DNA from 2 places in the Citricoccus sp. SGAir0253 genome. Region 2 is predicted to be linked to the other one. Evidence: riboswitches for the same ligand, from Rfam matches in the RefSeq annotation. Region 2 holds a riboswitch; the other holds the start of a gene.
The links. Region 2 has a riboswitch for S-adenosylmethionine ahead of E7744_RS13605 (LLM class flavin-dependent oxidoreductase). Riboswitches for the same ligand answer to the same signal wherever they lie in the genome.
Positions count from the first base shown of each region.

Region 1: linked by a shared signal. The riboswitch ahead of E7744_RS12585 (acyl-CoA dehydrogenase) and the one ahead of E7744_RS13605 (LLM class flavin-dependent oxidoreductase) in region 2 are both predicted to bind S-adenosylmethionine.

Region 1 is NZ_CP039424.1:2,879,506-2,888,787, forward strand. It holds gene E7744_RS12570 (hypothetical protein) at 1-93, opposite strand, end outside; gene tgt (tRNA guanosine(34) transglycosylase Tgt) at 238-1,611, shown strand; gene E7744_RS12580 (acyl-CoA dehydrogenase family protein) at 1,736-3,022, opposite strand; gene E7744_RS12585 (acyl-CoA dehydrogenase) at 3,102-4,505, opposite strand; SAM riboswitch class IV at 4,560-4,677, opposite strand; gene E7744_RS12590 (long-chain-fatty-acid--CoA ligase) at 4,886-6,523, opposite strand; gene E7744_RS12595 (TetR/AcrR family transcriptional regulator) at 6,626-7,354, shown strand; gene E7744_RS12600 (queuosine precursor transporter) at 7,380-8,207, opposite strand; gene E7744_RS12605 (DUF427 domain-containing protein) at 8,449-9,282, shown strand, end outside.
Region 2 is NZ_CP039424.1:3,114,231-3,123,512, forward strand. It holds gene E7744_RS13590 (MetQ/NlpA family ABC transporter substrate-binding protein) at 1-293, opposite strand, end outside; gene E7744_RS13595 (methionine ABC transporter permease) at 427-1,125, opposite strand; gene E7744_RS13600 (methionine ABC transporter ATP-binding protein) at 1,122-2,153, opposite strand; gene E7744_RS13605 (LLM class flavin-dependent oxidoreductase) at 2,150-3,562, opposite strand; SAM riboswitch class I at 3,576-3,668, opposite strand; SAM riboswitch class I at 3,905-4,002, shown strand; gene E7744_RS13610 (ABC transporter ATP-binding protein) at 4,012-4,866, shown strand; gene E7744_RS13615 (aliphatic sulfonate ABC transporter substrate-binding protein) at 5,034-6,062, shown strand; gene E7744_RS13620 (ABC transporter permease) at 6,236-6,994, shown strand; gene E7744_RS13625 (rhodanese-like domain-containing protein) at 7,184-7,483, shown strand; gene E7744_RS13630 (OsmC family protein) at 7,612-8,313, shown strand; gene E7744_RS13635 (sodium:solute symporter) at 8,310-9,282, shown strand, end outside.

The DNA of each region.
Region 1 (9,282 bases), 230 kb from region 2:
GGTGATGCCGCACCGGATGCCCACCTCGTGGTCGCGGTTCGCGGGGGCGATGGTGAACAGGGAGGGCAGCGGGTTGAGGTCCGACATCCGCATGCGCACGATCCTGTTCCCGGCCCCGCGGGGCCGTGCCACGAGTGGTCCGGGTGGGTCTCCACCCGGCGGACGGTCCGCGGGGGCCACGGGGCCCCGGCCCGTCGCACCGGCGCCGGGACGTGCCCGTCCTGATCGATACATACCATGGAGGGCGTGCCTGAGACCCCTGGACCCCGCCCCGTTGTGACCGACCCGACCCCCGGGGGTGCCCCCGGCCCCGCGCCGGCGCCGGCCTCCCCGCGCCAGGTGGGCTTCGCCGTCGGGACCCGCCTGGCCGGGCCGCGCGGCGAGGCGCGCGCGGGACGGACCGGGACGCTCACCACGCCCCACGGCACGATCGCCACGCCGGCGTTCATCCCGGTGGCCACGCAGGCCACCGTCAAGGCCGTGCTGCCGGAGGCGATGGCCGGGCTCGGCGCGCAGGCGCTGCTGGCCAACGCCTACCACCTGTACCTGCAGCCGGGCCCGGACATCCTGGACGAGGCCGGCGGACTGGGGCGGTTCATGAACTGGCCGGGGCCCACGTTCACCGACTCGGGGGGCTTCCAGGTGATGAGCCTGGGCTCGGGCTTCAAGAAGGTCATCGACATGAAGGGACCCGAGGCCCCCTCCGGGCGCGGCGCCGACGACGCCGTGGCCCCCGGCAAGGAGCGGCTGGCCACCGTGGACGAGGACGGCGTCTGGTTCCGCTCCCACCTCAACGGAGACCGGCACCGGTTCACCCCCGAGGTCTCGGTGGGCATCCAGCACCAGCTGGGCGCGGACGTCATGTTCGCCTTCGACGAGCTGACCACCCTGCACAACTCGCGCGGCTACCAGGAGGAGGCCCTCGAGCGCACGCGCCGCTGGGCCCAGCGCTGCCTGGACGAGCACGCCCGGCTCACCGGCGAGCGCGCCGCCCGGCCCTACCAGGCCCTCTTCGGGGTCATCCAGGGCGCCCAGTACGAGGACCTGCGGCGCAAGGCCTGCCGGGACCTGGCCGCCATGACGGCCGACTTCCCGGACGGCGAGGGCGGCCGGATGGCGCACGGCTTCGACGGCTACGGGATCGGCGGGGCGCTCGAGAAGGAGAACCTCGGCACGATCGTGGGCTGGTGCGTCGAGGAGCTGCCGGAGGACCGGCCGCGGCACCTGCTGGGCATCTCCGAGCCGGACGACCTGTTCACCGCGGTGGAGAACGGCGCGGACACCTTCGACTGCGTCTCCCCCACCCGCGTGGCCCGCACCGGGGCCTTCTACACCGCCGACGGCCGGTACAACCTGCCGGGCGCCCGGTACAAGCGGGACTTCGCCCCGCTCGAGGAGGGCTGCGACTGCTACACGTGCGCCCACTACACGCGGGCGTACATCCACCACCTCATCAAGGCCAAGGAGATGGTGTCCCACACGCTGATCTCCATCCACAACGAGCGGTTCACGGTGCGCCTCGTGGACCGCATGCGCGCCGCCATCGAGGACGGCACGTTCTGGGACCTCAAGGACGCGGTGCTCGGGCGCTACTACGCCGCGTCCCGGTAGCCGGGGCGGGGTCCCGACGGCGGCCGCGGCGGGTCCGGCGCTCCGGCCGCCCGGCGTCCCCGTTCCGGACGCCGGACGGCCGGGGCGGGACGCCGGGCGGTGCGGGCCCGGGCCGGACCGCCGCTCAGGCGGAGCCGATGCGGTAGGCCCGTCCCGGCGGGGTCCCGTTGACCTCCCAGTCGCCGATGTAGCGGGCGCGGTAGATCAGCGGGTTGTGGTTGGCCAGCACCCGGGCGTTGCGCCAGTGCCGGTCGAACCGCTTCGCCGAGCTCGTGGCGGAGGCCCCGCCCACCTCGAACCAGCGGGTGGCGGCCTCCAGCACGGTCTTCGCGATGACCTGCTGGGCCTGGTAGACGCGGATGTACAGGGCGTTGACGTCCTCCTCCGGGAGCGCCTCGCCGGCGGCCTCGCGCTCGAGGACGTCCCCGAGCGCGGCGACCACGGCGTCGAACGCGGCGCGGACGGCGAAGGCGGAGGCGGAGACCTCGCCGATGACCTGCAGCACCTGGGCGTCGTCCCGCGGCAGCTCGGTGACCCCGTGGCTGAAGGACCGGCGGCGGCCGCGCACGTAGGCGGCCGAGTCCCGCACCACGGCCTGGGCGATGCCCGTGAGCGAGGCCAGGTGCAGGAACTGCCACGAGGCCTGGCCGGTGGCCACGCGGGTGCCGTCGTCCAGGCCGCCGCGGTAGACCTCGGCCGGGTCCACGGGGGTGTCCTCGAACACCGTGGTGCCGGAGGCGGTCAGCTGCTGGCCGAAGCCGTCCCAGTCGTCCAGCAGGGTCACCCCGGGGGCGTCCACCGGCACCGTTGCGGCGATCTCCTCGCCGTGGGCGTCCACGGCGGCCACGATGATCCAGTCGGCGTACAGCGAGCCGGTGGAGTAGTACTTGGTGCCGTTGAGCCGCCACGTGCCCCCGGCGTCCTGCACGAGCCGGGTGGTGCCCTCCCCCACCGCGTTGTCGATCTCGGTCACCGCGTTCCCGACGACGGCGCCCTCGCCCAGGCGGCGCAGCCACCGGTCGCGGAACGCCGGGTCCGGGTGCCCCAGCACGTTCTCCTGGTTGATCAGGTGGGCGCGCAGCGCCTGGGTCAGGTTGGAGTCCGCGGCCGCGAGCTCGACGATGAGCCCGGCCGACTGCGCGAACGTGAGCCCGGAGCCGCCGTACTCCACCGGCACCCGCAGGGAGGTGAAGCCCGCCTCGGCGAGGCGACGGACGGCGTCGCGGTCGATGATGCGCCCGGCCTCGCGCTCGGCGGCGCTCTCCGCGATGGAGGCGAAGACCGGGGCGAGGCGCTCGCGCACCGCCGCCAGGCGGGCGGCCTGCGCGGCGGCGTCCTGGGCGGGGTCGGTGGCGGTGGCGGTGGTCCCGGCGGTCGGGGTGGTCGCCGCGGGGTCGTGGGTCAGGGTCATTGCTCTGGTCCTTCCGTGGTGGTCTGGGGTCGGGGTGCTCGAGGGCAGGCCCGTCCGGGCGGACGGGTCCCGGACCGGCTCAGGGGCCGGCGGGGGCGGAGTTCCGGGCGGTGGAGTGGAACGGCGGGACGGTCCCGTTGAGGCGGTAGTCGCCGACCGCCCGGGTGCGGTAGACCAGCGGGGTGTGGCTCGCGATGGTGCGCGCGTTCAGCCAGTGCCGGTGCAGCTGCCGCGCGGCGTCCGTGGCCGAGGCGCCGCCGCACTCGAAGACCTGGTTGGTGGCCTCCAGCACCAGCTCGGAGACCACGAGGCTGGCCTCGGACAGGGCCACGTTGGCGCGGGCGTGGGCCTCGAGGACCACCGGGTCCTCCAGGTCCCGGTGGCCGCGCACCTGCCGGAAGGACTCCTCGACCACGGCCGCGGCGGACGTCACGACGTGCCGGGCGGCGGAGACCTTCGCCGAGACCGCGCCGATGACCTGGTGCACCAGCGGGTCCTCGGCGGGGGTCTCGGCCAGGGCGTGGTCGTAGGTGCGGCGGCGCGCCCGCACGAAGTCGGTGATCGCGGCCAGCGCCGCCGCCCCGATCCCGGCCTGCGTGGCGGAGAGCACCACCCACAGCACCGGGTAGGCCAGCACGCCCGTGGGGACGTTGAACTCCTGGGTCCGGTGGGCCCGCACGGGCACCCGGTCGAAGGTGGTGGTGCCCGAGGCGGTGAGCCGCTGCCCGAAGCCGTTCCAGTCGTCGATCCGGCGCACCCCCTCGTGGCCGGCGTCCACGATCGCGAACACCGGCCCCTCGTCCTCCCGGCCGGGCCGCGTGGCGGTCACGAGCAGGTGGTCGGCGAACAGCGCCCCGGTGGAGTAGAACTTGTCCCCCGTGATCTCGGCGACCTCTGGGCTCCCGACGGCCGAGGCGGCCTGGGCGGTGTCCGGATCGGCATCGGTCCACAGCACGGGCCGGGAACCGGCGGCCGGGGGGAGCTCCACGAGCGCGTTGCCGAAGATCCGCCCGGCCGCCACCTCCGCCAGCCACCACTCGGAGACCGCGCCCTGGGACTCGTTCTGGTGCTGCTCGGTGAACATGAAGTGCCCGTGCAGGGCCTGCGGGAGGTTCGAGTCCGCGGCGGCCAGGTCCACCAGCAGGCCGGCGAGCTGAGGCAGGCTCGCCCCGATGCCCCCGTGCTCGCGGGCCAGGCGGACGCGGGTGAAGCCGGAGGCGCGCAGGGCCTCGATCGCGGCGAAGGCCAGCTCGTGGTCCAGTTCCCGCTGGGCCGCCCCGGCCGCGATGGCCGCGAAGACGGGGGCGAAGTGGGCGGTGAGCTGGGCGTCCGTCGGGGCGCCCCCCGCGGTGGCGGCCCACAGGTCCGCGAAGGTGGGCAGGTCTCCCGGCAGCGGGGGCCCGCCGGCCAGCGTCGCGCTACTGCCGTCCGGGCGGGGCGTTCCGGGGGCGGCGGTGCGCTCGGGTCGGGTCGTGTCGGTCATGGTCGCCTCTCGGTCCGGGCACCACGCGAACGGTCCGGGCGTCGGGACCGCGGGGTGCCGTACTTGCCCGCGCCGCCATGCGCGACCGGGCCGAATCCTCACCTGGAGCACCCCACTACGGCGAGAGGGTTGCCGTCCGGCCAGCCAGGGCTTGTCACCGGATCTCGTGATTCTGCTGCCACCCTAGGGGGCGGGGCCCGTGGCCCCAAGGGCCCGGGTCATGTTTCGCCGTCCACCGTCACGGAGGCCGGCGCCCGGGGCGCACGAGGCCCCGTGTGACGTCCGATGACGTCACACGGGGCCTCGTGACGAGGGGGTTCCCTCCGCCCGCTGGCGCGGCCGTCACCACCCGGCCGGCGGCCCGGGGGCCGTCGTCCCGCTCAGGACCTCGCCGGGGACGCCGGCTCCTCGTCCCGGAGGGAGCGCAGCATGGTCTTGCGGATCTTGCCGGTGGCCGTGCGCGGCAGCTCATCCACGAACGTCACGCGGTCCGGCACCTTGAACCCGGCGAGCGACTCCCGGCAGTGGGCGCGGAGCTCCTCGGCGGTCACCGGCGCCCCGGCCTCGGCCACCACGAAGGCCACGGGGCGCTCGCCCCACTTGTCGTCCTGGACCCCGACGACGGCCACGTCGGACACCCGCGGGTGGGCGTGCAGCACGGACTCGACCTCGATCGAGGAGATGTTCTCGCCCCCGGAGATGATGATGTCCTTGGCCCGGTCCATCAGCTGGACGTAACCGTCCGGGTGCATCACGCCGAGGTCGCCCGTGTGGTACCAGCCGCCGCGGAAGGCCTCGGCGGTGGCCTCGGGGTTCTTGAAGTACTCCCGCATGACACCGTTGCCCCGCAGGACCACCTCGCCCAGGGTGGTGCCGTCCGCGGGCAGCCGGTTCAGCTCGGCGTCCATGACGGCGACCTCGCCGGCGTGCACCATCGGCACGCCCTGGCGGGCCATCAGCCGGGCCCGCTCGGCGGCGGGCAGCCCCGCCCACGCCGGCTGCGGCTCGCAGATGGTGAACGGCCCGTACACCTCGGTGAGGCCATAGACGTGCACGGGGGTGATGTTGAGCGCCTCGAGCGCCTCGATGACCGACGGCGGCGGGGCGGCCCCCGCGGTGGTCATCCGCAGCTCCCGGTCCAGGGGGCGGGCACGCCCGGACTCGTGGATCATGGCGCACACGACCGGCGCCCCGCACAGGTGCGTGATGCCCTCGTGGTCGAACGCGTCCCAGATGGCGTCCTGGCGCACCGCGCGCAGGCACACGTGCGTGCCGCCCGCGGAGGTCACCGCCCACGGCGTGCACCAGCCGTTGCAGTGGAACATCGGCAGCGTCCACAGGTAGCGGGTGGTCCCGGTGTAGCCGTTGTGGAACACCGCCCCCTGGGCCGCCAGGTAGGCACCGCGGTGGGTGTAGACCGCGCCCTTGGGCGGGCCGGTGGTGCCCGAGGTGTAGTTGAGCGTGATCGGCGACTCCTCGTCCTCCACCCGCCACGGCAGGTCCGGCCCGGCGGGCCCCTGGGCGAGGAAGTCCTCGTAGGCGAGGGCGCCGGCGTCGGTCCCGCGGGGGTCCGCGTGGCCGGCCTGGTCGTCCACGATCTCCACGACCAGCGGCCGGTGCGGCAGGTCCTGCACGACCTCGCGGACCGTGGCCGCCACGTCGCCGTCCGCGAGCACCACCCGGGCCTCGGAGTGCTCCAGGATGTACTCCAGCTCGCGGGAGGTCAGGCGCGGGTTGAGGGGGCTCAGCACGCCCCCGGCCAGCGGCACGGCGAAGTGGGCCGCGAGCATGGCGGGGACGTTGGGCGCGATCACCGCGACCGTCTGGCCGGGCTCGATCCGCGCCCGGAGGGCCTTGGCCAGCCGCTGCACCTCGGCCGCGAACTCGCGGTAGGTGGAGCGCCGCTCGCCGTACACCACCGCCTCCCGGTCCGGGAACACGGCGGCCGTGCGCCCGAGGAAGGCCAGCGGCGTGAGGGGTTCGTGGGCGGCGGGGCGGTCTTCGGCCAGGGCGGTCATGCGGTCCTCCGGGAGACGGATCGGTGATCTCCGTCACTATCCACTGATACTGGGTATCATGTCAAGCAACTCCGTCTCACCCGCCATGACCCGAGGAGCAGGATGGACCCGGCCACCGCCCCCAGCACGCTCGCCGCCCTGCTGCGGCTCCTGGACGCCCGCGGCTGGGACCGCACCACGGTGGACGACCTGGCCCGGGAGGCCGGGATGAGCCGGGCGACCTTCTTCCGCACCTTCGGCAGCAAGGAGGACGTGGTCTTCGCCGACCACGCCGCCATGCTCGCCCGGCTCGGCGACTTCCTCGACCGGACCGGGCACGACACCGCCTCGGCGCTGCGCGAGGGACTGCTGCTGGTGTTCCGCTACCACCTCGACGACCCGGAACGCACCCTGGCCCGGCACCGGCTGCTGCGCCAGTCCCAGGCCCTGCGCAACCGGGAGCTGCTGACCTCGCACCACTACGAGGCGGTCTTCCGCCGCTGGCTCCGCGAGCGACTCGCGGGCACGGCCGCGTCCGGCGACGGCGAGGGGAACACCGAGGGGGACGGGAGCGGCGTCGGGCACGACGTCGCCCCCGTGGCGGCCGCCCTGGCGGGCGCGTGCGTGGCCTTGCACAACAGCCACCTGCGCCAGTGGCTCCGGGCGCCCGACGACCGCGTGCTGGAGGAGTTCTCAGCCCGGGCCAGGCGGCTGATCCACGTGGTGCTGGAGGGCTACGGGGCGTCGCCCGGCGCCGCCGCGACGGCCCGGCCGGTCGCCGTGGTGACCGTGGTGGACCCGCACGCGGACACCGAGGAGATCGTCGACGCCGTGCGGCGGGCCCTGGGCTGAGGCGCCCGGGCGACCGGCGGCCCGGTCAGGCGGCCGGGGCGGCGGCCCGCCCGTACTCCGGCTCGGCGCGCTTGACGACCGCGATGACCCCCATGGTCACCGGCGAGAGCACGATCTCCACGAGGGACTTGAAGACGAAGCCGACCACCACGTAGTTGACGAAGGTGGGCAGGTCGGTGATGCCGATGACCCCGGCGGCGATGGAGCAGAAGACGAGCGTGTCCAGGAACTCGCCCACGAGCGTGGAGGCGGCGATGCGGCCGAACAGCAGCCGCTCCCCCGCCCGCCGCTTGAGCCGGACCATGATCCAGGAGTTCGCCAGCTGGCCCACGAGGAAGCCGAGCAGGGAGGCGAGCACGATCAACGGCACGGGCGCCAGGGTCCGGACGAGCTCGTCCTGGCCGTCGTACCACTCGGCCCCCGGCAGCGCGATGATGATCCAGTAGCACAGGGCGGCGAACGCCGAGAGGCCGAAGGTGGTGACGATCGCCCGGCGGGACGCCCGGAAGCCGTAGACCTCCGAGACCACGTCCCCCACGATGTAGGCCAGCGGGAACAGGAAGAAGCCGCCGTCGGTGACGATCGGCCCGAACGTCACGCCCTTGGACGCACCGAGGTTGGACAGGATCAGCACCACGGCCATCACCGCCGTGAAGATCGCGTACAGGCCGGTGCCGGTGGGGGCGAAGCGGGCGACGCCGGCGCCCGCCCCTTCCGCCCGGGCGGCGGTCCCGGGGGCGGTCGCCCCGGGGGTGGCGGCGGCCGCGCCGGCCGGATCGGCCGGCCCGGCGCCGTGGGCGGCTCCGGTGCGGGTGGGGTCGGCGGGCTGGACAGGGGGGTTCTGGGGGTTCACGACGGTTCCTCGAAGGTGGTGGTTCGCCTGGCGGTGGCCGGCTGTATTAGCACTCACGCGGTCCCGGACGCGGCGGTCGGCGGTCTCCACGACCCCGCACTCACCTGCTGCCCCAGGTGGCGCCGGAACGGCGCTCCATTCTCCCACAGGTCCTCCTCCCCCCGCCCCGGAGGCCGCCCGGTCCCGGCGCCCGGGACGCCGCGCCACTGACACGGGCGCCGCCCCGGCGCAGAATGTCGCCATGGCCCAGTCGCTGACGACCCTGCTCGCGGACGCCCACGGGCTGCTGCGGTACGTGCCCACGCCGAAGCGGGTGCGCGCCCGGCTCCACGGCCACCCCGTGGCCGACTCGACGCGCGCGGTGCTGTTGTGGGAGCCGCGGCGCGTGGTCCCCTCCTACGCCGTGCCGCGCGAGGACGTCGCCGCCGCGCTCTCCGACGCGCCGGCCGCCGCGGCGTCGCCGGGTGGGACGGGACCCGCGGGCGGCCCCGGCGCGGACGGCGAACGCGCCGCCCTGGACCCCTCCGTCCCGTTCGCGGTGCACACCACCCCCGGCCGACCGCTGTCCGTGGAGGCCGGCGGGGCCGTCGTCGAGGGAGCGGCCTTCGCGCTCGGGGACCCGGACCTGGACGGCTACGTGGTGCTCGACTTCGCCCCCTTCGACTGGTTCGACGAGGACCAGCCGCTGCTCGGCCACCCCCGCGACCCGCTGCACCGGATCGACGTCTGCCCGTCCGGCCGGACGGTACGGATCGAGCACGAGGGCACCGTGCTGGCCGAGACGGACGAGGCCCGGTGGCTGTTCGAGGGCACGTTCCCGATGCCGCGCTACTACCTGCCGCGCCGCGCGCTGCGGGTCCCGCTCGTGCCCGGGACGCTGCGCACGACGTGCGCGTACAAGGGCCGGGCGAGCCACTGGACGGTCGAGGCACCCGGCCTGCGCCTGCCGGACATCGCCTGGAGCTACGAGGACCCCGCGCACGACGCCGAGCCGGTCCGCGGGCTGGTCAGCTTCTACACCGAGCGCCTCGACGTGTTCATCGACGGCGAGCCGGTCCGGCGTCCCCGGACCCCC
Region 2 (9,282 bases):
ATGCCCACCGCCTCGATCTCCACGCCGTGGTCGGGCGCGATCTCCTCGGCCACGAAGTCGAGGATCTTCTCCTCGCCGGCCATGGCGGGCTCGTAATGCACGCGCAGCGGGCCGGTCACCTCGGAGGTGGCCGCACCGGAGGCGGCCACCGCCGGGCGGTTGGACTGTTGGATGACCACGATGCCCAGGACGAGGGCGATCACGGTGGCCAGGGCGGCGATGCTCCAGGGCAAGGCGGCACGCTGCCGGCGCAGCGTGAAGCCGTGGGCGTGTTCGGCGGACGGAGTGCTCATGATGCTCCTTCGGGAAGTGCGACGACGGTGACGCGGCATGGCGGGCCGGGCGTCGGGAGGGCGGTGGTGGCACGAGGCCGTGCGGGCCGGTGCAGGGCGCTCAGCCCAGTCGGCGGCGCCGGCGGCACGGCCTTCAGGGGCGGGCCAGGGCGTGGGCCACCCGGTCGCCGATGAACTGGACGACCTGGACGGTCACGATCAGCGCGATGATCGTGGCGAGCATGACGGTCATGTCGAAGCGCTGGTAGCCGTAGGTGACCGCCAGGTACCCGATGCCGCCGGCGCCGATGGTGCCCGCGATGGCCGAGTACTCGATCATCGAGATCGTGTTGAGGGTGACGGCCGAGGCCAGCCCCGGCAGCGCCTCGCGCAACTGGGTCTGCCGGATGATCTGTCCGGTGGAGCTGCCGGTGACGAGGCCCACGGCCATGTTCTCGCGGGGTAGGTCGTTCAGCGCGTTCTGCACGAGGCGCGCGAAGAACGGGATGCCGGCGATGGTCATGGGCACGATCGCGGCCGCGATGCCCAGGGTGGTGCCGGTGACCCACTTGGTGAACGGGATGATGGCCGCCATCAGCACGAGGAACGGCAGGGATCGGCCCATGTTCACCACCCAGCTGAGCGCGCCGTGGAGCCGGTCCCGGGGGAACAGCCCCCGCGGGGAGGTGTTGTAGAGCAATACCCCGGTGGCCCCACCGACGAGCACGACCATCACCATCACGATGCCCACCATGGCCCAGGTCTCGCCATAGGCGGGCAGCAGCAGTGACGGCAGGTCCGCCCACGGCGTGTCCGTCACGAGGGGCTGCGAGGACTCCGTCGTCGCACTCATGCGACCACCTCCAGTGGGGTCTCGTCGTGGGTGGTGGACCGGGCCGCGTCGTCGCGCAGCCGGGCCTGGATGCCGAGGCGGTCCAGCGCCTCGATCGCGGGACGGTACTGCTCGGAGTGGATCCCGACGACGGCACGGCCCAGGGCGATGTCCCCGCGGGCCTCCACCGTCCCGCCGAGCAGGGCGAGGCGGATCCCGTGGTCCACGGCCAGCCGGGTGAACCACTCCGGGTCGACGGCACCGTCCCGGTAGGCGAGCTCGAGCGCGAGATCGAACCGGGGCGGCAGCGGCAGTGCGGAGACCGGCAGGAGCTGGTGGCCGACCGCCGAGTCCTGGTCGGCCACGAGCGAGGGCAGGGACCCGTACTCGGACAGCCGGCCGTCGGACAACGCCGCCACCTGGTCGGCCACATGGCGGACGACGTCCATCTCGTGGGTGATCAGGATGATGGACAGGCCCAGGTCGCTGCGCAGCGAGGCGAGCAGGTCCAGGATCTGTGCGGTCGTCTCCGGGTCCAGCCCGGAGGTGGACTCGTCGGAGAGCAGGATGCGCGGCCGCAGGGCCAGCGCGCGGGCGATGCCCACCCGCTGCCGCTGGCCACCGGAGAGCTGGCCGGGATAGGCGTTCGCCTTGTGCAGCAGACCGACCCGGTCAAGCAACTCGGCGACTCGGTCCTCCATCTCGTGCTGGACCACGCCCAGGTTGCGCAGGGGCAGGGCGACGTTCTCCGCCACCGTGATCCGCCGCAGCAGGGCCGAGTGCTGGAAGATGGTGCCGATCGCCCTTCGGGCGGAGCGCAGTTGCCGTCCCCGCAGGTGGGAGAGGTCCCTTCCGTCGACGAGGATCTCTCCGCTGGTGGGTTTCTCCAGCAGGGAGATGCAGTGCGAGAGGGTGGTCTTGCCCGCACCGGACGGTCCGACGACGGCCGTGATGGTGCCCTCGGGCACGACCAGGTCAATGCCCTTGAGGACCTCGACCGGCCCGTCGTGTCCGGCATAGGACTTGTGCAGGTTCCTGATCTCGATCACCGCTCCGCGCCCCCGCTCATGGCGAGCGCGCCGATCCGGAAGCCGGACCCGCGGTGGTTGGCGGGGAGCCGGTCCCCACGTCCGAACAGCTTGTGGCGCAAGGTGCCCTCCTCGTAGTCGGTCGGATAGGCGCCCCGGGCCTGGAGTTCGGGCACCACGTACTCGACCACGTCCTCGAAGGTGCCGGGGGTGATCGCGTAGGCCAGGTTGAAGCCGTCCACGTCGGTCTCTCGGGCCCAGTCGAGGAGCTCATCGGCCACCTGGGCCCCCGATCCGACGACGACCGGACCGAAGCCGCCGATGCCGACCCACTCGGCGAGGCGGCGGACGGTCCAGGGCTCGTCGTCACCCGCAGAGGCGCGGAAGGTGTCGACCGCCGACTGGACGGCATTGGTCTGGACGTCATGGCCGATGACGTCGTCCAGGCCGTACTGCGAGAAGTCGATGCCCATCCACCCCGAGAGCAGGGCCAGGGCCCCCTGGTGGTCGATGTACGAGGCGTAGTCCTCGTGCTTGGCCTGCGCGGCGGCCTCGTCCGGCCCGGTGATCACCGTGAGCAGGGTGTAGACCTTGACGTCGCCCGGCTCCCGACCGGCCTCGATGGCGGCAGCACGGATCCCGGTCACGGCCTGCGCGAGCCTCTGCCGGGTCGGGGCGGCGACGAAGACGCACTCGGCGTTCTCCCCGGCGAAGCGCAGCCCCCGCGGGGAGGTCCCGGCCTGGTAGACGACGGGCGTGCGCTGGGGGCTCGGCTCCGTGATCGCGATGCCGGGCACGGTGAAGTGGGCACCGGCGTGCCCGATCTCGTGCACGCGATCCGGGTCGGTGAAGACGCTGGACCGGCGGTCCCGCACCACGGCGCCGTCCTCCCACGACCCCTCGAGCAGCTTGTAGACGACCTCGAGGTATTCGTCTGCGTGGTCGTAACGGTCGTCGTGGGCGGCCTGGTCCCGCTGCCCCATGTTGCGCGCGGCCGAGGGAAGGTAGCCGGTCACGACGTTCCAGCCGACCCGGCCACCGGTCAGGTGGTCCAGCGTTGCCAGGCGGCGGGCGAAGGGGTAGGGATGCTCGAACGCCGTTCCGGCGGTGATCCCGAAGCCCAGGTGCTCGGTCACCGCGGCCATCGCGCTGACGAGGAGCACCGGGTCATTGACCGGGACCTGCGTCCCCGCGGCCAAGGTGGCCCGGTTCGAGGAGCCATAGACGTCGTAGGTGCCCAGGACGTCTGCGATGAACAGCCCATCGAAGCGGCCCCGCTCGATGACCTGGGCCAGGTGTGTCCAGTAGGCAATGGTGTTGTACTCGGACGACCGGTCGTCCGGATGCCGCCACAGTCCGGGGGACTGGTGGCCCACGCAGTTCATGTCGAACGCGTTGAAGCGGATCCGTCTCGGGGCATGAGGGTGCATGGGAATGCACGTCCTTCCATCGATCCTGGCGGTAGCACCCTGGCCCCTGTCGGGCGGGTTGCTGCGGCGTCGTCGAGCCAGATCTCTCGGCCGCTCTGGATGGTTACGGATCCACTGTGGGGCCGTCCGGAGCCGGGGCGCCAACCGGGCGTCACACTCCGACGCGTACCGATCACCCCGCGCCAGGAACGCTGCAGGCTGCCCCGATGAGGGTCCAGCATGACGCTCCGTGACGTCACGTGACGCAGGCAGCGGTCCCCGCTTCCCGGGACGCCACGACACGCCGCCCAAAGCGGCATCGGTGGTGGCGGCGCCGTCCCGCACCTGCTTCACTATTGCCACCAACCATCCAGAGCGGCCGAGAGATCTGGCTCCGTGACGCCGCAGCAACCGCCCGGTCCCCGACCGGGAAACGGTGCTCATGCCAGAAGCGATGGAGAGTGATGATCATGACCGCCCTTGCCGAACCGCGCCTGGCCGCCGGCACGGGAGCCCGCGTGGGGTCACCCGGCAACGCCACGGCCGCGAGCCTGTCCGTGGAGTTCCGTGGCGTCGGCCGCTCCTTCCCCGGCCTCGAGGGAGAGCGCACCGTCCTGCGGGACCTGACCCTGGAGGTCGCCCCGGGCGAGGTGCTCGCCATCCTCGGCGCCTCCGGCTGCGGCAAGTCGACCCTGTTGCGGGCCGCGGGCGGCCTGGACACCGGGAACACCGGCGAGATCCTCATCGGCGGCCGGCGGGTCGCGCCGCATGACGCACGCACCGCCGTCGGGTTCCAGGAACCCCGCCTGATGCCCTGGCGCACCATCCACCAGAACGTGTCCCTGGGCCTGCCGCACGGAACCGGCCGCGCCGAGGGCCGCGAGCGCGTGGACCACCTCCTCGAGCTCGTCGGGCTGGCCGCCCACGCCGGGCACCGCCCGCGCGAGGTCTCGGGCGGCATGGCCCAGCGCACCTCGCTCGCCCGGGCCCTGGCGCGCCGGCCCGGCGTGCTGCTGCTGGACGAGCCGTTCGGTGCCCTCGACGCACTGACCCGGATGCGGATGCAGGACCTCCTGCTGGACATCCACGCGCGCACCGCCACCACCATCCTGCTCGTCACCCACGACGTGGACGAGGCCCTGCAGCTGGCCGACCGCATCCTGCTCCTCGGCCGGGACCACGCGCCGGACGCCGCCCCGGGTGCCTCCGCCCGCACCGTCCTCACGGTGCCCGGCGAGCGCCCCCGGGACCGCGGCTCGGCCGAGCTCGCCGCCCTGCGCTCCGAGCTGCTGGACGGCCTCGGGGTGGACGCCCACCGCCGCTGAGCGGCGGGCCCGCCCCGTCCGGCACCGGCTCCTCGGTCCGGGCCCCTCCACGGGCGGGCCGTCCGCGCCCGGACGGCCCCCCAACCTCCCTCCCGGCCGTGCTCCACGCCCGGCCGCCTCCTTCCGCGTTTCCCTGCATCACCGCAACCGTCCCGAAAGGCATCCCCATGCGCTCACGACTTGCCCTCTCCACCGCCGCCCTGGCCGTCTCCGCCCTCGCCCTGACCGGCTGCGTGGCCGGCGAGGGCTCAGGCGGCGGCGCCGCCCAGGCCGGGGCCTCCGGCACCGCCGGTGGCGGCAGCGGCGGCACCCTGGACATCGACTTCGCCACCTACAACCCCCTCTCCCTCGTGATCAAGGAGAAGGGCTGGCTGGAGGAGGAGCTCTCGGACGAGGGCGTCACCGTCAACTGGGTCCAGTCCGCCGGCTCCAACAAGGCCAACGAGGCGCTGCGCGCCGAGGCCATCGACGTCGGCTCCACCGCCGGCTCCGCGGCCCTGCTGGCCCGGGCCAACGGCACCCCGATCAAGACCATCGCCCTGTACTCCCAGCCGGAGTGGTCCGCCCTGGTCACCGGCCCCGACTCGGACATCACCGAGGTCGCGGACCTCGCCGGCCGGGACGTGGCGGCCACGAAGGGGACCGACCCATACTTCTTCCTCATCCAGTCCCTCGAGGAGGCCGGGGTGGACCCGTCCGAGGTCACCGTGCAGAACCTGCAGCACGCCGACGGCAAGACCGCCCTGGACAACGGCTCCGTGGACGCCTGGGCCGGCCTCGACCCGATCATGGCCGGAGCGGAGGCCGAGGGCGCGGAGCTGTTCTACCGCAACGTCGACTTCAACACCTACGGCTTCCTCAACGCCACGGAGTCCTTCCTCGAGGAATCCCCCGAGCTGGCCCAGACGGTGGTGGACGTCTACGAGAAGGCGCGCGCCTGGTCCCTGGAGAACCCCGAGGAGACGGCGCGGATCCTCGCCGAGGTCGCCGGGCTGGACGAGGAGGTGGCCACCACGGTCATCGAGGAGCGCTCGAACCTGGACGTGGACCCCGTGCCCGGGCAGGACCAGCTGGACGTGCTGGAGCGGGTCGGGCCCATCCTCGTGGAGACCGGCGACGTCGCCAGCCAGGACAACGTGGACACCGCCCTGGCCGAGCTGCTCGAGCCGGCCTACGCCGAAGAGGCCACCCGGTGAGCCGCGCGGCCTCGCCCGACCACGCCGTCCCGCCCGGCACGGTGGGCGCCTCGCCCGCGGCGGCGGGCACGTCCGTCCCGACGCCGGCCGCCGCCGGTCCGGCGCCCCGGTCCGGCAGGACGTCCGGTCACCGCCGCGGCGGCCGGACGGGGTCCGGCCCCGGCACACCCGGGATCCTCGGCACGCCGGCCGGACGGGCCGCCGTCGGGCTCGTGGTCCCCGTGCTGCTGGTGACCGCGTGGTGGGCGGCGACCGCGGCGGGAGTGTTCTCCCCCGTGCAACTGCCCTCTCCGGCCTCCGTGGTGCAGGCCGGCGTGCAGCTGGCCTCGGACGGCTCGCTGGGGCACCACGTCGCCATCTCGGTGCAGCGCGTGCTGCTGGGCTTCGCCATCGGCGGGGCGCTCGGCCTGCTGGTCGGGTCCGTGCTGGGGCTGTCCACGTGGGCCGATGCGCTCCTGTCCCCCCTGGTCGGGGCGGTGCGGGCGGTGCCGTCCCTGGCCTGGGTGCCGCTGTTGATCCTCTGGATGAAGATCGGCGAGGACTCCAAGATCACGCTCATCGCGATCGGCGCGTTCTTCCCGGTCTTCACCACCGTGCACGCGGCGCTGCGCCACGTGGACCCGCACCTCGTGGAGGCCGGGCGGGCGTTCGGCTACCACGGCCTGCGGCTGCTGCGCACGGTGCAGCTGCCCGCGGTGACCCCGTCCGTGTTCTCGGGCCTGCGGCTGGCCCTGGCCCAGGCGTGGCTGTTCCTCGTGGCCGCCGAGCTGATCGCCTCCTCCATGGGACTCGGCTTCCTGCTGACGGACTCGCAGAACAACGGGCGGACCGACCGCTTGGTCCTGGCGATCATCCTGCTGGCCGTGATCGGCAAGGCCACCGACGCCGTCCTGGGCCTCGTGGAGAGGTGGGCGGTCCGGCGCTGGACCTGACCGGCCCCGCCGCCCCTCCCCTCCTCCCCGCCCATGACTTTGCGGGCAGAAGCCACCGGTGGATTCTGCCCGCAAAGTCGCGTCCTAAGGGTACTTGCATACCCCTGGGGGTATCTTGCATACTGGTTCCGACCGAACCCGTCCGAGACCCCGCGGCGCGCCGCGGGGCCCGCCGCCCCAGGAGGCCCCATGCCCGAGATCACCATCACCGATGCCAACCAGCGCCGCGCCCAGGACCAGGTGCTCGACGTCCGCGAGGACTTCGAGGTCGTCGAGGGGATGATCCCCGGCGCCCTGCACATCCCCATGGGCCAGCTCGGCGCCCGGCTCGGCGAGCTGGACCAGTCCCGCCCCGTGATCGTCGTGTGCCGCAGCGGCAACCGCAGCGCCCGCGTGGCCGAGGCCCTCAACCAGGCCGGCTACACCGCGGACACCATGGCCGGCGGCATGATGGCCTGGCAGGGCTCCGGGCTGCCCACCGACCGGTAGTCACCGCCGGGAGGCCCGTCCCGGCCCTGACGAGGACGGGCGCCCGGACGCGGGGCGTGGGCGCACGTCCGGACGCGGGGCGTCACCCGGACACCTCCCGTTCCCGGACGGGTCCTAGGATGACCCGCGTGCAGCCCCGATTCACCGAGACGCCCGTGGACAGCGAGTCCAAGACCCTGCGCGCCGCAGGGACCTGGACCGGACGACAGCAGACGCGGGTGGCGATCCGCGGCTTCGCCTTCACCGTGGACGAGCCCGAGGCGATCGGGGGCCGCGACGAGGCCCCCACGCCCATGGAGTACCTCGCCGGCGCCGTGGACGCCTGCATCACGGTCACGATCGACCAGGCCGCCGCCCGGCGCGGCCTCGGGCTGACCGGGATCTCCACCTACTCCCTGGCTCGCCAGGACCGCCGCGGCCTGGCCGGCACCGCGGACGTCCAGCCCTACTTCCACGCCTACCGCCTGCAGGTCTGCGTCGGCACCCCCGAGACCGACCCGGCGGTCCTGCGGGACTTCGCCGCCGCCGTCGAGCATTCCTGCCCCGCCGTGAACCTGCTGCGGGACGCGAACGTGGACCTGACCGTGGCGTGGTCCTTCGCCGCGCGCACCGTGGCGCACGACGCCGAGGCCGCGTGCAACCTTGCCCTCGGCTATCCCGTGCCGAACGCGCCCGTGGGCGCCCCGGAGCCTGTCTTCACCTGCGAGGACGCGGACGTGCGCCGAGGGCCCGACGGCGGCGCACCGGCCGGGCGGGCCGGCGCCCCGGGCACTGCGGGCGCGGCGGACGCGGGCACTGCGGGCGCGGCGGACGCGAGGGTGCGCGCATGACCGCGGCGGGGCTGTGGACGATCGCCTTGGCCCTGGCCTACACCGCTTGGCTCGTGCTCGGCGGGCGGATCGTCACGCGCCGCCGGGAGACCGGCCGGGGCGGGTTCTTCGTGGGCGGCCGCTCCTTCGGGCCCTGGACGGTGGCGTTCTGCATCACCGGCCTGTTCTCCGGCTCGTCCTACATCGCGATCGTGGAGCTGAGCTACCGGACCGGCGTCTCGGCGATCTGGTACGGCGTCGCGGAGACGGTGCAGGTGCTGCTCATCGCGCTGCTGCTGGTCAAGCCCCTGCGGGAGCGGCTCGTGGTGACGGTGACCGGCATCATCGGGGACCGGTTCGGCCGGGCCGCCAAGGCCGTGGGCTCCGTCATCACCGGGCTCACCTTCCCCATGTACTCCGTGGCCACCACGATCGCCTTCGCCTCCGCGCTGTCCGTGGTGACGGACCTGTCCCTGCCGCTGTCCGTGGCCGTCACGGCCGTGGTGCTGCTGGGCTTCCTGTCCTCCGGCGGGATGCGCTCGGTCGGGTTCAGCCAGACCATGAACGTCGTCATGATCGGGCTGATGTTCCTCGTGGGGCTGTGGGCCCTGCTCGCCGAGCCGGGGCTGGCCGGCCCCGGCGGGCTGGCCGCCTTCGCGGCGGAGCGCCCGGAGATGTTCGACCCGGTCAATGCCGGGACCTCGCTGATCGTGGCGTGGTTCGGCACCTTCATCATCAACGTCCCGCTGGCCCAGGCCGCGTTCCAGATGTCGATGTCCGCCCGCACCCCGGCCGACGGCCAGCGGGGCCTGCTGCGCGCCGCCGTCCTGGGCGCCCCGCTGCTCGTGCTCGGCGTGCTCGTGGGGGTGGCCGCGGCGATCGTCACCCCGGGGGGCGCGCTGCCGCTGGTCTCGATCGCCGAGTACGTCACCGGCACGGTGCCGCCCTGGGCGGCCGGCGTGTTCTTCGTGGGCCTGTGGGCCTGCGCCC